Regions from separate parts of the Serratia sp. EC4 genome, predicted to be linked through region 1. Evidence: predicted binding sites of a transcription regulator. Region 1 holds the regulator's gene; each other region holds the start of a gene.
What was found. The regulator CRP, encoded in region 1, controls carbon source genes, mostly activating them, when cyclic AMP is high. The targets are predictions, from matches to a motif close to ATGTGANNNNNNTCACAT.
Positions count from the first base shown of each region.

Region 2: the regulator CRP is predicted to act here: its motif matches at 4,592-4,609, upstream of cdd (cytidine deaminase).
Region 3: the regulator CRP is predicted to act here: its motif matches at 1,476-1,493, upstream of ACP39K_RS00635 (YjcB family protein).

Region 1 is NZ_JBNIDE010000007.1:189,613-196,755, forward strand. Features, by position in the region: gene ACP39K_RS18960 (YccS/YhfK family putative transporter) at 1-2,051, opposite strand, end outside; gene crp (cAMP-activated global transcriptional regulator CRP) at 2,102-2,734, opposite strand; gene ACP39K_RS18970 (OsmC family protein) at 3,117-3,524, shown strand; gene ACP39K_RS18975 (phosphoribulokinase) at 3,563-4,432, opposite strand; gene ACP39K_RS18980 (YheU family protein) at 4,584-4,817, opposite strand; gene ACP39K_RS18985 (hydrolase) at 4,814-5,794, opposite strand; gene ACP39K_RS18990 (LysE family translocator) at 5,913-6,515, shown strand; gene ACP39K_RS18995 (PhzF family phenazine biosynthesis protein) at 6,527-7,143, shown strand, end outside.
Region 2 is NZ_JBNIDE010000002.1:657,509-664,651, forward strand. Features, by position in the region: gene mglC (galactose/methyl galactoside ABC transporter permease MglC) at 1-67, shown strand, start outside; gene ACP39K_RS09905 (tautomerase family protein) at 299-691, shown strand; gene sanA (outer membrane permeability protein SanA) at 818-1,561, opposite strand; gene ACP39K_RS09915 (NAD-dependent malic enzyme) at 1,731-3,428, opposite strand; gene cdd (cytidine deaminase) at 3,650-4,534, opposite strand; gene ACP39K_RS09925 (CidB/LrgB family autolysis modulator) at 4,672-5,367, opposite strand; gene ACP39K_RS09930 (CidA/LrgA family protein) at 5,364-5,771, opposite strand; gene ACP39K_RS09935 (MFS transporter) at 5,910-7,124, opposite strand.
Region 3 is NZ_JBNIDE010000001.1:133,073-140,215, reverse strand. Features, by position in the region: gene mrdA (penicillin-binding protein 2) at 1-1,275, opposite strand, end outside; gene ACP39K_RS00635 (YjcB family protein) at 1,570-1,851, shown strand; gene ACP39K_RS00630 (MarR family winged helix-turn-helix transcriptional regulator) at 1,888-2,334, opposite strand; gene ACP39K_RS00625 (multidrug efflux MFS transporter) at 2,586-3,785, shown strand; gene ACP39K_RS00620 (nuclear transport factor 2 family protein) at 3,957-4,448, opposite strand; gene ACP39K_RS00615 (MoaF-related domain-containing protein) at 4,458-4,910, opposite strand; gene ACP39K_RS00610 (VOC family protein) at 5,221-5,655, opposite strand; gene ACP39K_RS00605 (helix-turn-helix domain-containing protein) at 5,673-6,542, opposite strand; gene ACP39K_RS00600 (DMT family transporter) at 6,724-7,143, shown strand, end outside.

The DNA.
Region 1 (7,143 bases):
CAGATGCCGTGGTGCGGGCGCTGGCGCCAGGCCAGCGACGAAATGGTATGCATCACGTTCAGGTGCGACAGGATGCGCCGCAAATGACGTTCCATCTCGGTGACGGGCATCTCCGGATGCAGATCCGGCGGCTGCATGATGCCGCTGTTGCCGCTGCTCGGGCCGTCGTATTCCAACCGCTGCTGACAGCTTTGCAGCGCGATTTCACAGGTTTGTAGATAGGCTTCCGCCAGTTTCGGCGTCAGCATGTAGTGCTCGCGCGCCAGAATGGTCATGGCGTTCAGGTGTTCGACGATGAACTGGCTGTGAGTGACCCACAGCCGCATGTCCGCCAGATAATTCGACGCGAACCCCGGTTCCTGCATCGCCTGATTGAGCGAGGTGAACAGCGCGTTGTGCGCCTGGTTGACCTGCATGCGGGTATAGGCCAATGCGGTGGCGTCCGGTTCCGGTTGCTTCAGCATCAGCCGCAGCGCGGTTTGATCGTGTTCCAGCGCCTGATGGGCATTCTTGCGCAGCAGCCCGCTTTGCCACTGCGGCCACAGCCAAATGGTGCCGCCGAACGCCAGCACGCAGCCTATCAGCGTATCGATCAGGCGCGGTACCAGAAAATGCGAGCCGTTCAGCGCCAGCAGCTGCAGGGTGTAAACCGCCGTGACCGTAAAGCCAATCACCGACAGCCCGTAGTTCTTGCGCGAAACCAGGTAGGCCAGCAGGGTGATCACCAGCATGATGCTCAGCGTTTCTCCCTCCGGCAGCTGCAGCTGCAGCAGCCCGGCCGCCAGCAACAGTCCGGCAATCGTGCCCAGCGCACGGTGCTGAATACGCACCCGGGTGGCGTTATACCCGTTTTGGCTCACCAGCATGATGGTGAGCAGGATCCAGTATGGCTTCGGCAGGTTGAAGACCGCACCCAGGCTGCTGCCGACCGCCAGCGTCACCCCCAGCCGCGCGGCGTTGCGCAGGGCGGTGGATTTGAACGACAGATAGCTGGCCAGCGCCGGCCAAAACGGCAGGCGGTGCTGGCCGGGCATCAGGTCGCGGCGGTACAGCGGATGCTGGGTGCGCAGCAGGCGGGCGATGCGGCTGAAGTGGTAATAACAAAACTGGCCGACCGGGTTATCGGGATGCTGCGCCGCCATTTTTTCCAGCGCCGCCAGTTCGTGGCTCATGGAGAAGCGCTTCGAATGCTGATGGTAGAGGATATCGTGCGCCACCACGCGCAGCCGGCCGGCGATCACCAGTGCATTGCGGCGAATGATCGCTTCGGCCTGGCTCTGCTCCACCAGTTTTTGCACTTCCTCCGGCAAATGCAGGCTGACGGTGATGTGCTCCTGCAGATCCATCGCCACCTGAAAGGCGCGCTGCAGGCGCTTTTGTTCGAGGTTGTTGGCGTGCGGCAGGAAATTGAGCTGTTGGTACAAAAGGCTGATCAGATCCATCACCTTTTGCTGGCGCACCAGCAGCGGCGGCAGCGCGGTTTGCGGATCGGTGTGCTGGGTCAGAAGTGAGTATTTGGCTTCGAAATAGTCCGCCAGCTCCAGGTAGAGCTGGCTCAGCGTCTCGCGCATCGGCTGCTCTTTCCACAGCTTGAACCAGAACCAGGTGAATAAGCCGTACCAGACGGTGCCGATCGCGTACAGCAGCGGCGCCTGCCAGAGAGGCACCGTGCCGGCCGTGCTGAGAGCGAAAATGGCGGCCACCAGCGCCGCCGGCAATAGCCGGGCGTGCAGCGGGCTGATTTCACCGGTGACGCCGAGCAGCAGCGCCAGGCCCAGCATCAGCGCCGGCAGCGGTACGTGCCACAGCAGCGCCTGTTGCAACAGCACGCTGCTGAAGGCGAACAGCGAGCCGCCGACGATCAGCCGTTTAAAGAAGCGCTTATGCGGCGTGTCCAGACCGGCGATATTGCAGCAGGCGGGCACCAGAGAGAACATCAGGCCGAGCTGCAGCTGGCCTATCAGCAGGCCGAACAGCACCGGCAGGCACAACACCAGCGTTTGTCGCAGTGCGTAGTTGATTTCCGGGTGGTAGATCAGGCGGCGCCACATGGCAGAGAGCAGATAAAAAAACGGCGCAGATTGCGCCGTTTCTTCGGAGATTAACGGGTGCCGTAGACGACAATGGTTTTGCCGTGGGCGGAAATCAGGTTTTGATCTTCCAGCATTTTCAGAATACGGCCAACGGTTTCACGCGAGCAGCCGACGATCTGGCCGATCTCCTGACGGGTGATCTTGATCTGCATGCCGTCCGGGTGAGTCATGGCGTCGGGTTGCTTCGCCAGATTCAGCAGGGTTTGCGCGATGCGGCCGGTCACGTCCAGGAAGGCGAGGTTGCCCACTTTTTCGGAGGTGACCTGCAGGCGGCTCGCCATTTGGGCGGACAGACGCATCAGGATGTCCGGGTTCACCTGGATCAGTTGGCGGAATTTCTTGTAGGAAATTTCGGCCACTTCACAGGCGGTTTTCGCGCGAACCCAGGCGCTGCGCTCCTGGCCTTCTTCGAACAATCCGAGCTCGCCGATGAAATCCCCCTGGTTGAGGTAGGACAGGATCATCTCTTTACCTTCTTCATCCTTGATCAGCACCGCGACGGAGCCTTTCACGATGTAGTAAAGCGTTTCGGCCTTTTCACCTTGGTGAATCAGCGTACTCTTCGATGGATATTTGTGGATATGGCAATGAGACAGGAACCATTCGAGAGTAGGGTCTGTTTGCGGTTTGCCGAGAACCATTCGCTGTTATCCTCTGTTGTTATCGCTGCCTTGTGTCACAGGGGTCAGAGTTCCCTGTAAAACCCGCCTGTAGCCGCAGTCATGAGCGAGGGCTACCGGCAAGTTTTGAGGCGTGTCATAAAAATACGCTGTCGCTCTAGCATATTAACTTGCCGTAAGCGCTGCAAGCTACATTCTGTTAACATACCGGTAAAGGAGCCTTTCTCTGGGCGTTTCCCTGAAATACAGTGTCCCGGAAAGATTTATTGCGGCTCTGTTTGTAGCACAGAGTAAGGCGGGTGTCTCGTGTTGTCTCGCTTCAGCATGATTAGCATCAGGTTACGTTGCCTGTTTCTATGCGAAAGCGTACTCTGATTTTAAGAAATCAACCGGAGTGACCAGAATGCAGGCAAGAGTTAAATGGGTGGAAGGGTTAACGTTTTTGGGTGAATCGGCCTCCGGCCATCAGGTGCTGATGGACGGCAACGCCGGTGATAAAGCGCCCAGCCCGATGGAGATGGTGCTGATGTCGGTGGGCGGCTGCAGCGCGATCGACGTGGTCTCCATCCTGCAAAAAGGGCGCAACGACGTGCGCGACTGCGAGGTGAAGCTGACCTCCGAGCGCCGCGAAGAAGCCCCGCGCTTGTTCACCCATATCAACCTGCACTTCATCGTTACCGGCCAGGATCTGACCGACAAAATCGTCGAGCGAGCGGTGAACCTGTCGGCGGAGAAGTACTGCTCGGTGGCGCTGATGCTCAACAAGGCCGCCACGGTGACCCACAGCTTCGAGATCCGCCAGCCGGCGTAATCGAGACGGAGCGCGGCTCGGCGCCGCGCTCAACGCGCTTATTCGATTTTCTTGCCTTCCAGCAGCCGCTGCACCAGCGGCGCCATGATCAGCTCCATCGCCAGCCCCATTTTGCCGCCCGGCACCACTAACGTATTGATGTGCGAGATAAACGAGCCCTGCAGCATCGCCAGCAAGTAGGGGAAGTCGATCTGGTCCAGGCCGCGGAAGTGGATCACCACGAAGCTTTCATCCAGTGAGGGAATGGCCTTGGCGGCGAACGGGTTGGAGGTGTCCACCGTCGGCACGCGCTGGAAGTTGATGTGGGTGCGCGAGAATTGCGGCGTAATGTAGTTGATGTAGTCTTCCATCGAGCGCACCACCGAATCCATCACCGCTTCGCGGGAGTGGCCGCGTTCGCCGGTATCGCGGATCAGCTTCTGGATCCACTCCAGGTTGACGATCGGCACCACGCCGACCAGCAGATCGACGTGTTTGGCCACGTCATGGTGCTCGGTGACCACGCCGCCGTGCAGCCCCTCGTAGAACAGCACGTCGGTCGGCGCCGGCAGCGGCTCCCACGGGGTGAAGGTGCCCGGCACCTGATTGTAGGGCACCGCTTCGTCGTAGGTGTGCAGGTACTTGCGCGAACGGCCGGTGCCGTTTTTACCGTACTCGATAAAGCTCTGCTGCAGCAGGCCGAAGTCGTTGGCCTCGGGGCCGAAATAGCTGATGTGTCTGCCCAGATCGCGCGCCTTGCGGATCGCCGCGTCCATTTCCGGCCGGGTATAGCGGTGGAAGCTGTCGCCCTCCAGCTCGGCGGCGCGAATGTTGAGCTGCTGGAAGATTTTGCGGAACGCCACGCTGGTGGTGGTGGTGCCGGCGCCGCTGGAACCGGTCACCGCGATAACGGGATGTTTGGCAGACATGGTGGTTGTCACTCCGTGTTGAATGCGCCGGCGTCAGGGGATTATTGTGGCTCTTGTTGACGCTCTCTATGTCAGGAAAAAATGGCGCGCGCTGGTTTGCAATGTCCCATTGTTACCTGATTTTTTCCGTCAGTCATAGAACCGGGCGCCACTAAATTTCTTCCTGCCCGGCGCGGAACTGGCCGCGCGGCATGATGTTGACGCTCTCGTGCAGTTCCGACCACACCAGCACCACTTCGCCGTTTTTCAGCTGGCGGCGCACGTCCTCCACCTTCTGCTCCAGCGATCGTTCGTGCTCGCCGTAATCGGTGCCTTCGCGCAGCACAAAGGATTCGATCAGGCTGTTCAGGGTGTCGGTAGCCAGTTCTTGCCAGGGAATAATCACGTCGGAATGTCCAGATAAGGGGAAAGCCAGGCCGGAATGCGATGCTCCAGCCACATGTGCGGTTTTTTCAGCGTGCCGCCGACGAAGCCGACGTGGCCGCCGAACTCAGTCAGCTGATATTCGATATTGCGCGGCAGGCCGGCGACGTCGGGGATCACCTCAGGGGTCATGAAAGGGTCGTCCTGCGCATGGATGATCAGCAGCGGCGTCTGGATGGACGGCAACAGCGGCAGGGCGCTGCAGCGGCGATAATAGTCGGTGGCGTCGCTGAAGCCGTGAATGCGCGAGGTGATGGCATCGTCGAACTCGCGGATGCGCCGCAAACCGTTCAGCTGTGACAGCTTGAGCGGCAGGGTGTCCGGATAGTGCAACAGCTTGCGGGTGGCGTTTTGTTTCAGCTGCCCCAGCAGGTAGCGCTGATAAACGCGGGAGAAGCCTTGCTCCATGCGGTAGGCGCAGGGTTCCAGCATCAGCGGCGCCGAGACCACCACCGCCGCCTGCAGCAGGCTGTCGGCGCCTTGCTGCGCCAGATAGCAGGCCAGCATGTTGCCGCCGAGCGAAACGCCTACCGCCGCGGTTGGCACTTCGCCGTAGCGGTCGCGCAGCCAGCGCAGAAAGAAGCGCGCGTCTTCGGTTTCGCCGGAGTGATAGATGCGCTGTTTGCGGTTGGGCACGCCGCTGCAGCCGCGAAAGTGCATCACCACGCCCAGCCAGCCGCGATCGCGCCAGGCGTTGAGCAGGCCATGCGCGTAGGGGCTGTAGAAGCTGCCCTCCAGGCCGTGGAACAGCACCGCGCGCGGTTTGTCGCGCGCCTGCGCCGGATCCTCGCTCCAGGCGAGATCGACGAAATCGCCGTCGGGCAATTCCAGCCGTTGCCAATGCGGTTTCAATAACACGCGGCGGCGCACCAGCCGCGGCAACAGCGTTTGCAGGTGCGGGTTACTGGCCCCGGTCAGAGGGCGAAAGGTGTTAGGCATAGGCTGAGTAAAATGTTGTGGGCGGCTATTGTGAGATCCCTAGCGCACTGTTAGCTTCAATACCAAGAATTAACAATGATACTGCAAAAAAGCGCCTTGGGTGAGGAGCACCCGTGCCATGGAACCGAGTTTATTCCTTTCGATGCTGGGCTTCCTGTGGGTCGCGGCCATCACGCCTGGCCCCAATAATCTGCTGCTGACTACCTCCGGCGCTAACTTCGGCTTTATGCGATCGCTGTGGCTGATGGTCGGCATCATGCTCGGCATGCAAAGCATTTTGCTGCTGGTGGCGTTCGGCGTCGGCAGCCTGATCCTGATCTACCCGTCGCTGCACCTGATCCTGAAAATCCTCGGCAGTTTGTACCTGCTGTGGCTGGCGTGGAAAGTCGCCACCGCCGCCTATGAAAAGCTGGAAACCGACGTGGCGCCGCCGCAGCCGGTGCGGCTGTATCAGGGCTGGCTGCTGCAGTTCCTCAACCCGAAAGCCTGGCTGATGGCGCTGGGCGCGGTGGCGAGCTTCAGCCTGGCGGGCGATAAGTACAACGGTTCCATTGCGGCGATCGCGCTGGGCATTGTGGCGGTGAACATCGTCGCCGGCATTATCTGGCTGGCGTTCGGCACCCTGATCGGCCGCCTGCTGCGCAGCAAAAAGGCCTGGGTTATCTTCAACGTTTCCATGGGGCTGCTGACGGCAGCCTGCGTATTACTGATTTGGCATTAAGGAGCGGAACGATGGCGGAAAACTATTATCACGTGGTCGCCTTTACCGGCGAAGGGTTGCGCGGCAACCCGGCCGGGGTTTGTCTGCTGACGCAGCCGCTGCCGGCGGAGCGGCTGCAGGCGATCGCCAACGAGATCGGCCTGCCGGAAACCAGCTTTGTCTGGGATGACGGCGATATGACCGCCATCCGCTGGTTTACTCCGGAACGCGAGGTCGATCTTTGCGGCCACGGCACCCTGGCGGCGGCGCATGTGATGTTCAGCGCGGTTAACCCGGCGCTGCGAGATATTCGCTTCCGTTCGGCCGGCGGCGAGCTGCTCGTCAAGCGCGATGCGCAGGACGGGGAGCGGCTGGTACTTGATTTCCCCGCCCGGCCGCCGCAGAAAGTCGCCGAACCGGCAGGCCTCGCGGCGCTGTTGGGCGTGCAGCCGCAGGAAGTGTGGCAGGCGAAAGCGCTGCTGGTGGTGCTTGAACATGAGGCGCAGGTGCGCGCGCTGCGGCCGGACATTCCCGCGTTGATCGCGCTGGCCGGGCGTGCGGTCATCGTCACCGCGCTCGGTGACACCGTGGACTTCGTTTCGCGCTATTTCACGCTCGACGGCGGTGAGGATCCGGTCACCGGCTCCGC
Region 2 (7,143 bases), on a different contig from region 1:
CATCAAGGGCAGCATCATCATCTTCGCCGTGGCGCTGGACTCGTTGAAATACGCCAAGAAGAAGTAGGTTTACCGCAGTACAGACAACAGGGCCGGCCTATTGCCGGCCTTGTTACGTTGGGGCGCTGTACGGTGCCAGGCAAAATAATAAGGCATTATTTGGCAATGGCTGGCGAGGTATCTCGGGATATCGCCTGATCTTAGGCTGGATTGGTTACAGCGTGACACAGTTTTCGGGCTACCAACGCGGTATGAAGTCAGTAAACTTGTTTCACCTACCGTTTCCGGGGAGCAAACTATGCCTGTATTTACCATTACGCTGAAAAGTCGTAATACGCTTGATAAGAAAAGAATTTCATCAGCTATTCACGCGGCGGTAGTAAAAACCGGCTATCCTGCGAACGATCAATTCCAGCGCTTTATCCGTCTTGAGGAAGACGATTTATATGTGGATCCCACTTATCCTGACCTGGATTCCCCCCGCAGCGCCAACTTCGTGTTGATTGAAGCCATGCTTTCCTCTGGTTCCCCTGACGCCCGCAAACAATTGCTCTTGCAATCACTGGTACAGGAACTCGCCCTGATTGGACTGGACAGTAATGATCTGATGGTCCTCTTCATTGAATTGGACCGTTTGAATAGTTCATTCGGCGGTGGCAGAAGGGCATCCCCGCTTTCAATGCCGCAATAAGCTGTCAGCGTACGTAGAGAGCGCTTTACGCAAATCATCCGGTATTCGTTAACACTTTGTTTTCTCTCGGATAATACGCCCTTTTAGCGTATTGCCGAGGCGGGTGTCAAACCCTCTGCCGGATGATTAAGGCTGTTTGGTTCTCTGCTTCTCTTCTTTCAGCTTGTGCTCCAGCTCAACCAACTGTTCCGGTGACACGGCGGGATAGCCCTGGGCGTCTTCCGGCACGGTGTGCATGGCGGAGATTGGGATCAGCGGGCCGAGGAAGCGCGGTTCGCGCTTGAGGATGTACAGATCGGTCAGCGCGCCCAGGCGAGCAAAGATCTCGCGGGCGCGCACCGTCATCATGTCTTTCGGCGACGGCACCGCGTAACACTGCGCCTGAATGCCCATGTGCAGGGCGATGAATAGCGCGCGCTCGCAGTGGAAGCGCTGGGTGATGATGATGAAATCGTTGGTGTCGAACACCTTGCGGGTGCGCACGATGGAGTCCAGGGTGCGGAAACCGGCGTAGTCCAGCACGATATCGCTCGGCGCCACGCCGGCGGCGATCAGATCGCGCCGCATGGTCATCGGTTCGTTATAGCTTTGCTGGGCGTTGTCGCCGCTCAGCAGCAGGTATTTCACCTTGCCGCTGTTATAGGCGTTGATCGCCCCCTGAATGCGGTAACGGTAGTACTGGTTGATCACTCCGGTGCGGTAATACTTGGCGGTGCCGAGCACCACGCCGACCTGGCGGTGCGGCAATTCCTGCAGTTCGTCGTAGACGTAAGGCGCGGTTTTCCAACTGATCCAGCGATCGAGCGCAATAGCCGAACCCATCAACACCGCAATGATGATGAACAGGCTGATGATCAGGCGTTTCCACATGTTGTTGCCTTACGCGCGCCGGGCTGAAAAAGATGGATCAAGGCTACTTTACCTGACCGACCGACGCAAGACGCGAACCGCCTGAAGCACGCGCGCCGCCGCATTTTTCGGCGGTTTTGCCGCACAAAAAAGCCCGGCGGAGCCGGGCTGGGTCATTTCAGCTCACCATTCAGAACGAGGTGCGCTTGTAGCTGCGGTACTGCGGCCGCCAGAAGTTGTGCTCGATGGCTTTCGACAGCGCATCTTCGGAGGTGACGATCGCCACGCCCTGCAGCTGGGCGGCTTTACCCACTTCCATGGCGATGCACTTCGACACGCCCTGAATATCGTCGATATTCGGCAGCAGCGCGCCGTGGCCGTCGGTGGCCAGCGGCGAACAGTCCGCCAGCGCGCGGCTAGCGGCCATCAGCATGGCATCGGTGACGCGAGTGGCGCCGGAGGCCAGCACGCCCAGACCGATCCCCGGGAAGATGTAGGAGTTATTGCACTGGGCGATCGGGTACAGCTGCTCTTTATAGCTTACCGGCGCGAACGGGCTGCCGGTCGCCACCAGTGCGGCGCCGTCGGTCCAGTTGATGATGTCTTCCGGACGGGCTTCCACGCGCGAGGTCGGGTTGGACAGCGGCATCACGATAGGGCGTTCGCAGTGCTTGTGCATCTCGCGGATCAGCTCTTCGGTAAACAGCCCCGGCTGGCCGGACACGCCGATCAGAATGGTCGGCTTGGCGTTGCGCACCACGTCCAGCAGCGAGATGGCGTCGCTGGCGGTTTCCCAACCGGCCAGATTGTCGCTCTTCTGCACCAGCTTGCTCTGAAAGTCGAGCAGGTTCGGCAGTTTGTCGGTCAGCAGGCCGAAACGGTCAACCATGAACACGCGGGCGCGCGCTTCGTCTTCGCTCAACCCTTCGGACTTCATCTGCGCGATGATCTGCTCGGCGATGCCGCAGCCGGCGGAACCGGCGCCGAGGAAGGTGACGGTCTGATCGCGCAGCTGGCTGCCGGCGGCGCGGCTGGCGGCGATCAGGCTGCCGAGGGTGACCGCGGCGGTGCCCTGAATGTCGTCGTTGAAGCAGCAAATCTCGTCGCGGTAGCGGTTCAACAACGGGGTGGCGTTGTTCTGCGCGAAGTCTTCGAACTGCAGCAGGACGTTCGGCCAGCGGCGTTTGACCGCCTGAATAAACTCTTCGACGAAGGCGTGATATTCCTCGCCGGAGATGCGTGGATGGCGCCAGCCCATGTACAGCGGATCGTTGAGGCGTTGCGGGTTGTTGGTGCCGACGTCCAGCACCACCGGCAGGGTATAGGCCGGGCTGATGCCGCCGCAGGCGGTATACAGCGACAGCTTGCCGATTGGGATGCCCATGCCGCCGATGCCCTGGTCGCCCAGGCCGAGAATGCGTTCGCCGTCGGTGACCACGATCACCTTAACGTTCTGCTTGGTGGCGTTTTGCAGCATGTCATCGATGCGATCGCGGTTCGGGTAGGAGATGAACAACCCGCGCGCACGGCGATAGATATCGGAGAAGTGTTCGCAGGCCTCGCCGACGGTCGGGGTGTAGATGATCGGCATCATCTCGCTCAGGTGCGAGTCCAGCAGACGGTAGAACAGGGTTTCGTTGGTGTCCTGGATGTTGCGCAGGTAGATGTGCTTATCGTTATCGTTCTTGAAATCCTGATACTGACGGTAGGCGCGTTCCACCTGTTCTTCGATGGTCTCCACCGCTTCCGGCAGCAGGCCGTGCAGGTTAAAGTGGCTACGTTCTTCCTCGGTGAAAGCGCTGCCTTTGTTCAGCAGCGGAAATTCCAGCAGAATCGGGCCGGCGTAAGGGATGTAGAGCGGGCGTTTGCTTTCGTATTCTAGTTCCATCAGTTTTACTCTTCACGTATCAGATAACTGTATTGCCGACGATCCTAAAAGATAAAGAGAAGATGTACAGCATTTGTTGCCCGATGATGAACCAGGTTGGCGTAATTATCGACAATCAAATGATTTTTTAACTAAAGAAAGTGTCTCTGGCGGCGTCGGGGCATTGTATTTGGCGGGCGGTGCTGTTAGCGGCGGAACCGGATGGCCCCGCCGTGGCGCGCTTAAAAAGCGGCGCGGCTGACGTTTTGGCAACCCAGCGCCGCCAGGGTGACGCGGGTGGCGTCCCATTGGCTGATGCTCGCGTCCTGCGGTTCGGCCAGGACGGCGCGACGGATAGCCCGGCAGTCGCCGCCGGAGAGGTTCAGCAGGATCAGCGCGGCCTGCAGCGGCGGCAGGCTCGGGTTAAAAGCGGCGTTTTCCGCATAGCGGCCGGCGTAGATATTGCCGTCTGCCGTTTCCAGCGCCACGCCGCTGTGGGCGTTGCTGTACGGCGCGTGGCTCCGGTTGGCCGCCGCCAGCGCCGCTTGCGTCAGCGCATCGTTCAGCGGCAGTTGATGCCCGTGATTGACCTCGTCCATCAGCAGTGAAGCGACATCCAGATCTTTCGGGCCGAAGGCGTCCGGCAGATAGTCCGCCAGCGTGGCCGGCGCGCGGCCAGGCAAACGGATTTGCAGCGCGCCGCCGCTGTTCAGCTCATTCATAAACTGGCGGCAGTGGCCGCACGGCGTATAGTTGACGGTGATCGAGGCCAGCGCTTTTTCGCCGCGCAGCCAGGCGTGAGTCACTGCGCTTTGTTCCGCATGCACGGATTGCTGCAGCGGCGCGCCGCTGAATTCCATATTGGCGCCGAAATAGAGATTGCCGCTTTGCCCGCGCGCGATGGCGCCGACGTGGAAATGCGATATCGGGGTTAACGAGCAGGCCGCCGCCAGCGGCAGCAGCGCGAATGCCAGCGCGTCATCGTCCAACCCGCAGCCTGAACGGATCGCCGCCGCTTGCTCGGCCGTGAACATCGCCGGAAAGTCGGACGCGTCCAGATAGGGCTGCAGGGCGGATTGCAGTGTCGCGGGCAGTGCGCTGAAAGCGGTGTGAAAACGCGGATGCATAGAAAGTCTCTCTACGGGTTAACGGGATAACATTCTAGGCAGGCCAGAGACATTAAAGTGTGATTAATGTCTCTTAATTAATGAAATTAATGCAATGAAATACATAAATGCGAGATGTATCGCAAGTTTCACCCTGATCAACCGAACAGATGCAGCAGCACCGGAAACACAAACGGCGCCAGCAGCGAGGTGATGATGCCGCAGATGACCAACGCCAGCGAGCCGAAGGCGCCCTCCTGATAGTCCATCTCCGCGCAGCGCGCGGTGCCCAGCGCGTGGGAAGCCGTGCCCATCGCCAGGCCACGCGCCGAGGGGGTGGTGATTTTCAACAGGTTGAACAGCGTGTGGCCGAACACGGCGCCGAGGATGCCGACGAAAATAACGCAAACCGCGCTGATCGCCGGAATGCCGCCGAGCGAGTCCGCGACGGCCATCGCGATCGGCGTAGTGACCGATTTCGGCAAGATAGAGGCGGCGATTTCCGGCGTGGCGCCCAACCACAGGGCGATGGCGCCGCCGCTGATCATGGCGGTCAGGCTGCCGATGAAGCACACCGTGATAATCGACTTCCAGCGTGCGCGGATTTGGTGCAGCTGCTCATAGAGCGGGAAGGCCAGCGCGACGACCGCCGGCTGCAGCAGATCGTTGAGGATTTTGCTGCCCTGAAAGTAGCGCTCATAGGGAATGCCGGTGAGCAGCAGCAGCGGGATGATCACCGCCATGGACACCAGCAGCGGGTTGAGCAGCGGCATATTCAGCTTGCGCGCCAGCCAGCGCGCGCCGAAATAGACCGCCAGCGTCAGCGGCAGCGACCACCAGATTTCGTGGATCATGAGTTGCCCTCCGTGTCGTCGGGCTTGCCGGCGATGCGGCGCTCGCGATGAAAATAGTGTGAGGTATAGCCGACCACCACCAGCACCATCAGCGTGCTGATGAGGCAAGAGATAACCAGCGGGCCCAGATGCGCGACGATCTGGTCGTAGTATTTCATCACCCCGACGCCGATCGGCACGAACAGCAGCACCATATAGCGGATCAGCAAATGGCAGCCGGGTTTAACCCATTTGGCCGGCATAATCTGGGTTGAGAGCAGGGCGAACAGCAGCAGCATGCCGATGATGCTGCCGGGAATGGCAAACGGCAGCAGCGCCGCCACCGCGTTGCCGACGAACAGACACAGGTAGATGAGGAGCAGGGCCCTTAGGTATTTCCAGCACAGTGTGAGCACGTTGGCCATTGTCTTTTCCCGTTTAACTGATGTATTCATCATACAATTAAACTGTGAGCCATGCCACAGATCGCACCATGAATTCTCGCTATGGGTGCTATGCCCGAGCGGCGGGTTGACAGCCCGTATTGGCCGCTGCCTGCGGGATCAGCGTACGTCTTCGGCCGCCGCCGCCGCGTGTTCTGCCAGCCGGTGGCCGAGGAAGAAAAACAGCAGGCTGAGCAGGGCGGCGGCGATCAGCATCACGAACATCAACGGCGGCGCGGCATAGCTGAGCAGCACCCCGCACAGCACCGGGTTGATGGCGCCGCCCAGCGCGCTGAGGTTTTGTACCCCATAGTAGCTGCCTTTCAGGTGCGGCGGCGCGATAAAGTCGATAAACATGTATTCCACCGGGATAACGATGATTTCGCCGAGGGTAAACACCGCCATCGCCGCCAGCCATAGCCAGACCGCCTGGCCGGCCGCCATGAAACCGAGCAGCCCGACGATGAAAAACAGCGTGCCCAGCACCAGCCAGCGCAGCATGTTTTCCTGGCGCATGCCGCGGCTGAGCAGGTATTGCAGGGCGATGACGATGCTGGCGTTGACGATCATCACCAGCCCGATGATTTTGTAGGCGAACTCGGCGCTGGAGACGGTGATCAGATACTGCGACAGATAGCCGGTGAACTGACCGAACACCACGGCGCCCAGGGTGCTGCCGAGGGTGAAGTAGATCAGCCGCCGATCGCTCCGCAGGATAGTCAGCGTCTGGCGGAAGTTGGGGAGCGCGGCCGGTGCGGCGGCGGCTGGCGTTGCGCGCTGTTGCCGGCCGCGCAAGCGCAGGCTCAGTGCCGCCACCGTCGCCAGCGCCAATCCGCCCGACAGATAAAACGGCAGCAGCGGGCTAAGCCCGGCCACCAGAACGCCGAGCGCAGAACCGATCGCCCAGCCGACGTTGACCAGCGTGTAGTTGATGGAAAAAGCCTTGATGCGCTGCTCAACCGGCAACCCGTCGGCGAAACAGGCCTTAATGGTGATGCTTAGCACCGAATAACAGGTATGCAAGATGGCCAGCACCACGATCACGCCGCCGGGGCGCGGGATCCAGGGAATGGCTAAGAAGCTCAGCGCAAACAATAAAATCGACAGCAGGATCAGGCGGTTCTTGCTGAATTTGTCCACCAGATAGCCGCCGTACAGGCTGGCAAGGATGCCGAGGGTCAGGCTGACGCCCAGGATCACGCCCACGCTCTTCGGCAGCAGATGGAAATGCTCGGTGAGGTAGATGGTGATGAACGGCAGCGTCACGCCGCGGCCGATGGTCAACACCAGCGAACTGGCCAGCAGCATGTTAATCAGCGAGGGGAATCCCTTCATTCGAAGCCTGTTTATGCAT
Region 3 (7,143 bases), on a different contig from region 1:
CTCTTCGTTCAGATCGATGCCGGTGGACTGACCGTAGCCGAATTGGCTCAGCCAATGGTGAATGCGATCGATGCCCATCTCATACGCCACCTGATAAAAGAAGGTATCGGCGGACTCCTCAATCGCTTTGGTGACATTGAGCATGCCGTGGCCGGTTTTCAGCCAGTCGCGGTAACGGCGCTCGGTGCCGGGCAGCGTCCAGGTCGGCGCGCCGAAAAAGGTGGTAGTGGGCGTGATCACCCCGGCGAACAGCGCCGAAACGGCCATATAGGGCTTCACCGTGGAAGCCGGCGGGTACAACCCTTGGGTAACGCGGTTGATGAGCGGCAGCTCCGGATTGCTCAACAACGTTTTATAGGCCTGATAGCCGATGCCTTTGACGAAGGGATTGGGATCGTAACTGGGGCTGGAGACCATCGCCAGAATGCCGCCGTCGCGCGGATCTTCCACCACCACCGCGGCGCGTTGCCCCTTTAGCACCGATTCAATGTACTGCTGCAGCGGCAGATCCAGCGTCAGGTAAATGTTTTTGCCGGCCTGCGGCGGCTGCTCCTTCAGCAGCCGGATCACCCGCCCGTGGTTATCCACTTCCACCTCCTGATAGCCGGTGGTGCCGTGCAGCTCTGACTCGTAATAGGCTTCGATGCCCTGTTTGCCGATGTTGCGGTCGGCGGCGTAGTTTTCGCTCAGGCCGGCCTTGTCCAGGCGCTTGAGATCGCTGTCGTTGATCTTCGACACATAGCCCAGCACGTGCGCCAGCTGAGCGCCGTAAGGATATTCACGCTGTTGATAGGTATCGATTGTTACCCCGTCGAAACGGTATTGATTGACGGCAAAACGCGCCACCTCGGTGTCGCTCAGCCCGGTTTTTAGCGTCACCGGCTTGTAGCGGCTGTTGTGGTGCATATCGTCGCGAAACGCGCTGATGTCTTCCGGCGTCAGATCGACGATCGGCGTCAGCGCCTGCAGCAGCGCCGCCATGTCGGTGATTTTGCTGGGCGTGATCTCGATACGATACAGTGTCACGTTTCGCACCAGCGGCGTACCGTTGCGATCGAAGATTAACCCGCGGCTGGGAGCGAGCGGCAGCATCTTGATGTCGTTCTGGTTGGAGCGCGTCTGGTAAAAACCATGCTGGCGGATTTGCAGCCGGTAGAGATTGGCGATCAGCACGCCGAAACAGGCCACCACCAGCGCCAGCGCCACGCCCGCCCGGCGGATGAACAGCCTCTCTTCCGCGGAATGATCGCGAATTTTTTCTTTTAACAGGGCCATGCGGTGCCGGTACCTTTTGCGTCACATTTCCCCGCAAAATCAGGGAACTGAAAAGCCGGCAAGCATAGCGTTATCGGGCGCGCCGCCCCATGAAAAGGTTGCTAATGAAATGGCATAACTGTTTCAGCATATTGGAATGTTACCGGCGGCGATTTTTTCACCGCGATCCCCATTGAGCCGCCGTTCGCCTCAATGCTACAATGTGATCTAAATCACATTATTCCCGTTATTCCCCCGCATTTCCCTGTCGGCGCCCTGCCGGATGCGGCTTTTTGTTACATAGGATCGAGTTCGATGAGTACCATTGCCACCGGTTTAGTCATGATGCGCTGGGAGTTGCTGAGCGCCGTGATGATGTTCTTCGCCAGCCAGTTAAACGTCGTTTGCCGTAAAACCAGCCGCAACGGCATGGCGTTCATGTTCAGCAGCCTGGGCCTGTTTACCGCCTGCTGGTTCGTGATGGGCCTGATGGGCATCCACCTTACCCTGGAAGCCTTCACCCACTTCTGGTCATCGGCCTGGGATCGCTACGTGGACGTGGTCAGCACCATGCCGGTCGATTGGCCGATGCCGTAATCTCACCGCGGAGGCGGCGTACCGGCCGCCCAGCGATTATTCCTCGTCCGTTGGCGCCGCCGCCAGCCGCGCCATCAACGCCCCCGCCTCAATCAACAGCGCCTGCTCCCGCTCCGTTAAACAGCTCTCCATCGCCGCCAGCAGCCACGCCTCGCGCCGGCTGCGGCTTTGCTGCAGCAGGCCCAGCCCGGCGGGCGTCAGGCGCACCCGCACCCGGCGTTTGTCTTCGGCATCCGGCGTGCGCACCAGCAGCCCATCGGCTTCCAGCTCGCGCAACGCGGCCGCCAGGTTAGAAGAGCGCATGCGCTCCGATTCCGCCAGCAGCGACGGCGTCGCCTCGCCACCGTGGCGATCGATAGCCCCCAACAGCATCAGCTGGGCCCAGGATTTTTCGTCGCTGCGCGACTCGCGCCGCAAACGGCGCACCAGCGACATTAACTGCGTGCGCAGCAGCGTCACGTCTTCAGGGTGATCTTTTTTCATTGGCATCAATCTAGCGTTCAGTTTATCCCAGCTTTCACACCACCGGATCGCGCAGTGCCCTGCCTGGCTACCGCGTCGCTCTGGCTTAACCTAATTACCTATGATAATATAGCTATTAATATATAGCAAAAAAGACACTGCATCGGCAGGGTTACGTTTGCTCACGCATTTGCCCCTCGCCGATTAATTTGCAGTGTTATTATTATGTTGCTTAATAAATCCCTCCTTATTCAACGTGGTACGGTATGCCGATGGAAGCGTGGAAAGTCAATCTGATCTCGGTCTGGCTCGGGTGTTTCTTCACCGGGCTGGCGATGAGCCAAATCCTCCCTTTTCTGCCGCTGTACGTCGAACAGCTCGGCGTCAGCGATCATCAATCCCTCAGCCTGTGGTCCGGACTGGTGTTCAGCGGCACCTTTTTGGTCTCGGCGGTGGTGTCGCCGCTGTGGGGCAGCCTGGCCGACCGCAAAGGCCGCAAGCTGATGCTGTTGCGCGCCTCGCTGGGCATGGCGATCGTCATCGCGCTGCAGGGGCTGGCCACCAACGTCTGGCAGCTGTTCGCGCTGCGCGCCCTGATGGGGCTAACGTCCGGCTATATTCCCAACGCCATGGCGCTGGTCGCCTCGCAGGCGCCGCGCGATAAAAGCGGCTGGGCGCTGGGCACGCTCTCTACCGGGCAGATCTCCGGCGTCATCGCCGGCCCGCTCTTGGGCGGGCTGATGGCCGATCATCTGGGGCTGCGGGTGGTATTTTTCGTCACCGCCGGGCTGATGTTCGTCAGCTTCCTGGTGACGCTGTTCCTGATTAAAGAACGGCGCATTACGGTGAAAAAAGCGGATCAGCTGAGCGGCAAGGCGGTGTTCCGTTCACTGCCTTATCCGACGCTGATCGTCACCTTGTTCGTTTGTACCTTGATGATCCAGCTGGCCAACTCGTCCATCAGCCCGATCCTGACGCTGTTCATCCGCGAGCTGTCGGGCGATGTCAGCAATATTGCCTTTGTCAGCGGGATGATCGCCGCCGTGCCCGGCATTGCGGCGCTGATCTCCGCGCCGCGCCTCGGGCGGCTCGGCGATCGCATCGGCACCGCGCGCATCCTGATCGCCGCGCTGCTGTTCACCACCGGCCTGTTCGCCGTGATGGCCTGGGTGAATACGCCATTACAACTGGGCATTCTGCGCTTCCTACTGGGTTTTGCCGACGGCGCGCTGATGCCGGCGGTGCAGGCGCTGCTGCTGAAGTATTCCTCCGATCAGGTGACCGGGCGCATCTTCGGCTATAACCAATCCTTTATGTACCTGGGCAACGTGGTTGGCCCGCTGCTGGGATCGGGCATTTCGGCGATGATGGGGTTCCGTTGGGTGTTCGCCGTGACGGCGGTGTTGGTGCTTTGCAATGCGCTGCAGCTGCGCCATCAGTTCAAAAAAGTGGAAAATCAACGCGCGGGATAACGGGAAATGTGGGGAAACGCCTCAAGCAGTGGCGGGACAATGACGCCCATCAACCGTACCACCACTGCCAAAGGCGGCCGTAGCCTACTCGACGCGGCGGTCATTTAATATTTATGTAAGTAAATAAAGTGTTGCGGGCGCGTTGAGGGCCGCCGCAGCGGCCCTTGTGGCTCAGAACATGGTATTGTCGTTAGCCGATTTCTCCGGCACATCCTGATTGACGTCCCAATGCTCGGTGATTTTCCCCTGATCGTTCACCCGATAAATATCCACGCTGGCGGTGCCGCGATCCTGCGGATTATTTTGGTATTTGACGTGAACGTAGACCAGATCGCCGTTGACCGCGCTGCGGTATATTTTGGCGCTGTATTGCGGATTGTCTTTGAAGGTCTGGCTGAAGAAATCGAGGAACGGCTTGATGCCGTCGCCGACGAACGGGTTATGCTGCTTGTAGTTTTCCACAATCAGCCTCTGCGCCACGCCGATGTCGTGGCGGTTGAAGAAGCCCGCGTACAGATCCTCCACCACCTTCAGCTTTTGCTGGGCATGATGATAGCCGCCTTTGCCGGCCGACTTTTGCGACGCCGTCTGATCCGTTGACAACGCCGGGTAACTCGCCAGCAAGCCGCCGACGATCGCACAGGTGATCAATGCCTTTTTCATAACTGCTCCTTAGTTTCCTGAGTGACCTACGATTTTCAGCTGCCCTTTCAGATGGGTGAAGCTGCCGTCCTTGGCGGCGATGTTGGTGTACACCTCGCCGCGCTCAAAGTCCTCGATATGCGTCACGTTGTCGCCGGACTGCGGTTCGTGCCAATAGACCATGTAGACCTTCGGCCGAATCTCCACCGCGGTGTACTGCACCGTATCGGTGATGCCCTGCGACGCCTCGCCGATACCGGTGAAGGTCATGGTCTTGTCATCGGTAAAATCCAGCTTGAAGGCGAAATCGCCGAAGGTCACCTGCACCACTTTACCGACCGCAATAAACTGCCCGTGTTTTTCCGTCATCGTCGCCGCCTTACTGTTTGTCAGGGAGGGTTGCGCCGCCATAGCGGCAGGCAATGCCAGGGGGAAAGTCAGGGCTATCGCCAGCGCGATGCCCGTTCGTTTCACTGTTTTCATCGTTCCTTCTCCTTTCCGTGGTTGAAAACGAGAATCATTATTATTTCTTAAGCATTGATGGAAATATAAGAATAATCTCTATTACCATCAGGCACCTGGCAGCAAAAAAAGACGAGGGAAAATCGCCGTAAAATGGCATGGCAATAGCGCGTTCTGGCCCTTGGTTTTTACGCAATGAACGGGATTACTGCTTTCAAGGAAGGAAACAACTCGGGGATTCGATAGGTCTATAGCGCAGATCGCTTTAAGCTAATGCGTATTTGTTCTTAGGCCGCCCGCCGCTGCGAAACGGCGACGAACGGCACGGCGTCTAACGCAGCCAAGGTGTATAGGTGACGCCAACCAGCAGTCCTTCCGGGCTGAGCAACCGAGTAACGCTTTGCCCCCACGGCTCTTCGCGGTTGGCGACCAACAGCCGATAACCGCGATCGACCAGCCCCTGGGTGGCTACCGCCATGTCGGCTACGTCAAACTCGATCCACGCCTGCGGCACCGCGAGATCCGCAGGCCAGCGATCGTCGCCAAAGCAGGACTGCGCCGCTTGCGCCAGCGGCCACAGGGCAAAATGCTTCACGCCGTCCAGCGCGCCCTGCTCCGACAGCAGATAGCTCTCGTTGCCCGGCATCGGCTTGAGCGGCAGCCCCAGCGCCTCGACATAAAACGCCTTGCTCTCGTCGCTCTCACGCGTGATGGGCCCGAATCCGGCGACGAACAACACGCCCAGCCCGGCAAATTGTTGATCCATGCTGCACTCCCTTTCGGTTAGCGCCCCTGCCGCACCTGCAGCGGAGCAAATCCATAGGCCGCCTTGAAGCGGTTGCTGAAATGGCTGGCGGAACTGAAGCCGCACGCCAGCGCGATCTCGGTGATCGGCTGTTGGCTATGCCGCAACAGCTGTTCCGCCCGCTGCAGCCGGGCGCGCATCACGAACTGGTGCGGCGCCAGGCCGGTGGCGTGCTTGAACATGCGGGCGAAATGGTATTCGCTCAACCCGGCCTGCACCGCCAGATCCGCCAGCAGCAAAGGCCGATCGAGGTGGCTTGCGATATATTCCCGCACCCGCCTGGCTACCGCAGGGGCCAGGCCGCCGCGCACCGGCGGCAGCTTCCACTGCAGCTGGCTGTAGCGCTGGATCAGGTGTGACATCAGCAGGTTCGACGCGCTGCTGAGCGCCAGTAGATTGGCGCTGTCCCGCCAGTCGCAGTTGAGCAAAAACTGGCGATACAGCAACGTGATCTGCGGATCTTCGCCGAAGCTGCGTTGCTCCACGTTGATCGCCGCCGGGCTGCGATCCCAGGTTTGCTCCGCCAGTTGCCGCAGATGCCCGTCGGTGCAGTACAGATGCACGAACGACAGATCGCTGCGCACATCCCAGGTGGAGGCGAATTGGCGCGGCATGATGCAGAACCGATCCGGCCCGCCGCCGTTGCGCCAGCCGCCCGGCACCTGCTGGTAGCACTCATAGCCGTCGGCGACGTACAGGCTCAGGGTATGGTGGTCGGCGCTTTCCTGCGTGACGCGATCGTTGCAGTTGGACCAGGCCGCCAGCTCCACGCCGGTGCCCAGCAGCACGCTGCCGTGCAGCCGCGCCTTGTGCTCACGCAGTGTTTCAAACGCCTGATAGTTGGACATCGCCGGCCCCGTTGTTCGACATGCCGACAGTGTAAAGAGTGGCGCCGCGGCATGCCAGCGGCCGCCCCGCGCTTTTGGCAAAAAAAGCGCAAGAATATGCAACTGGGCGCAAAGCGCCGCAAGCGCCGCCGCGCGCCAAAGCGGATACTGCGCCATCGGTTTTTTCGGAGTAACAAATAGAATGAATGCGCTGTTGTACCTCGCCGTGGTGCTGATTTGGGGCACCACCTGGATTGCGATCACCCTGCAACAGGAAGGCCCGGTGGCCATTCCCGTGTCGATCGCTTACCGTTTCGCCATTTCCGCCGCGGTGATGTTCGCCGTGCTGTTGTTAACGCGCCGCCTGCGCCGCATCGCCCCGCGCGATCATCTGTTCTGCGTGCTGCAGGGCTGCTGCGTGTTCGGCTTCAACTTCTTCTGCTTCTACCACGCGGCGGCTTACATCAGCAGCGGGCTGGAATCGGTGATCTTCTCGATGGCAGTGCTGTTCAACGCCCTCAACAGCCTGCTGTTCTTCCGCCAGCGCCCCAGCCCCAACCTGCTGCCGGCGGCGCTGCTGGGATTGACCGGCATCGTGGCGCTGTTCTGGCAAGATCTGGCC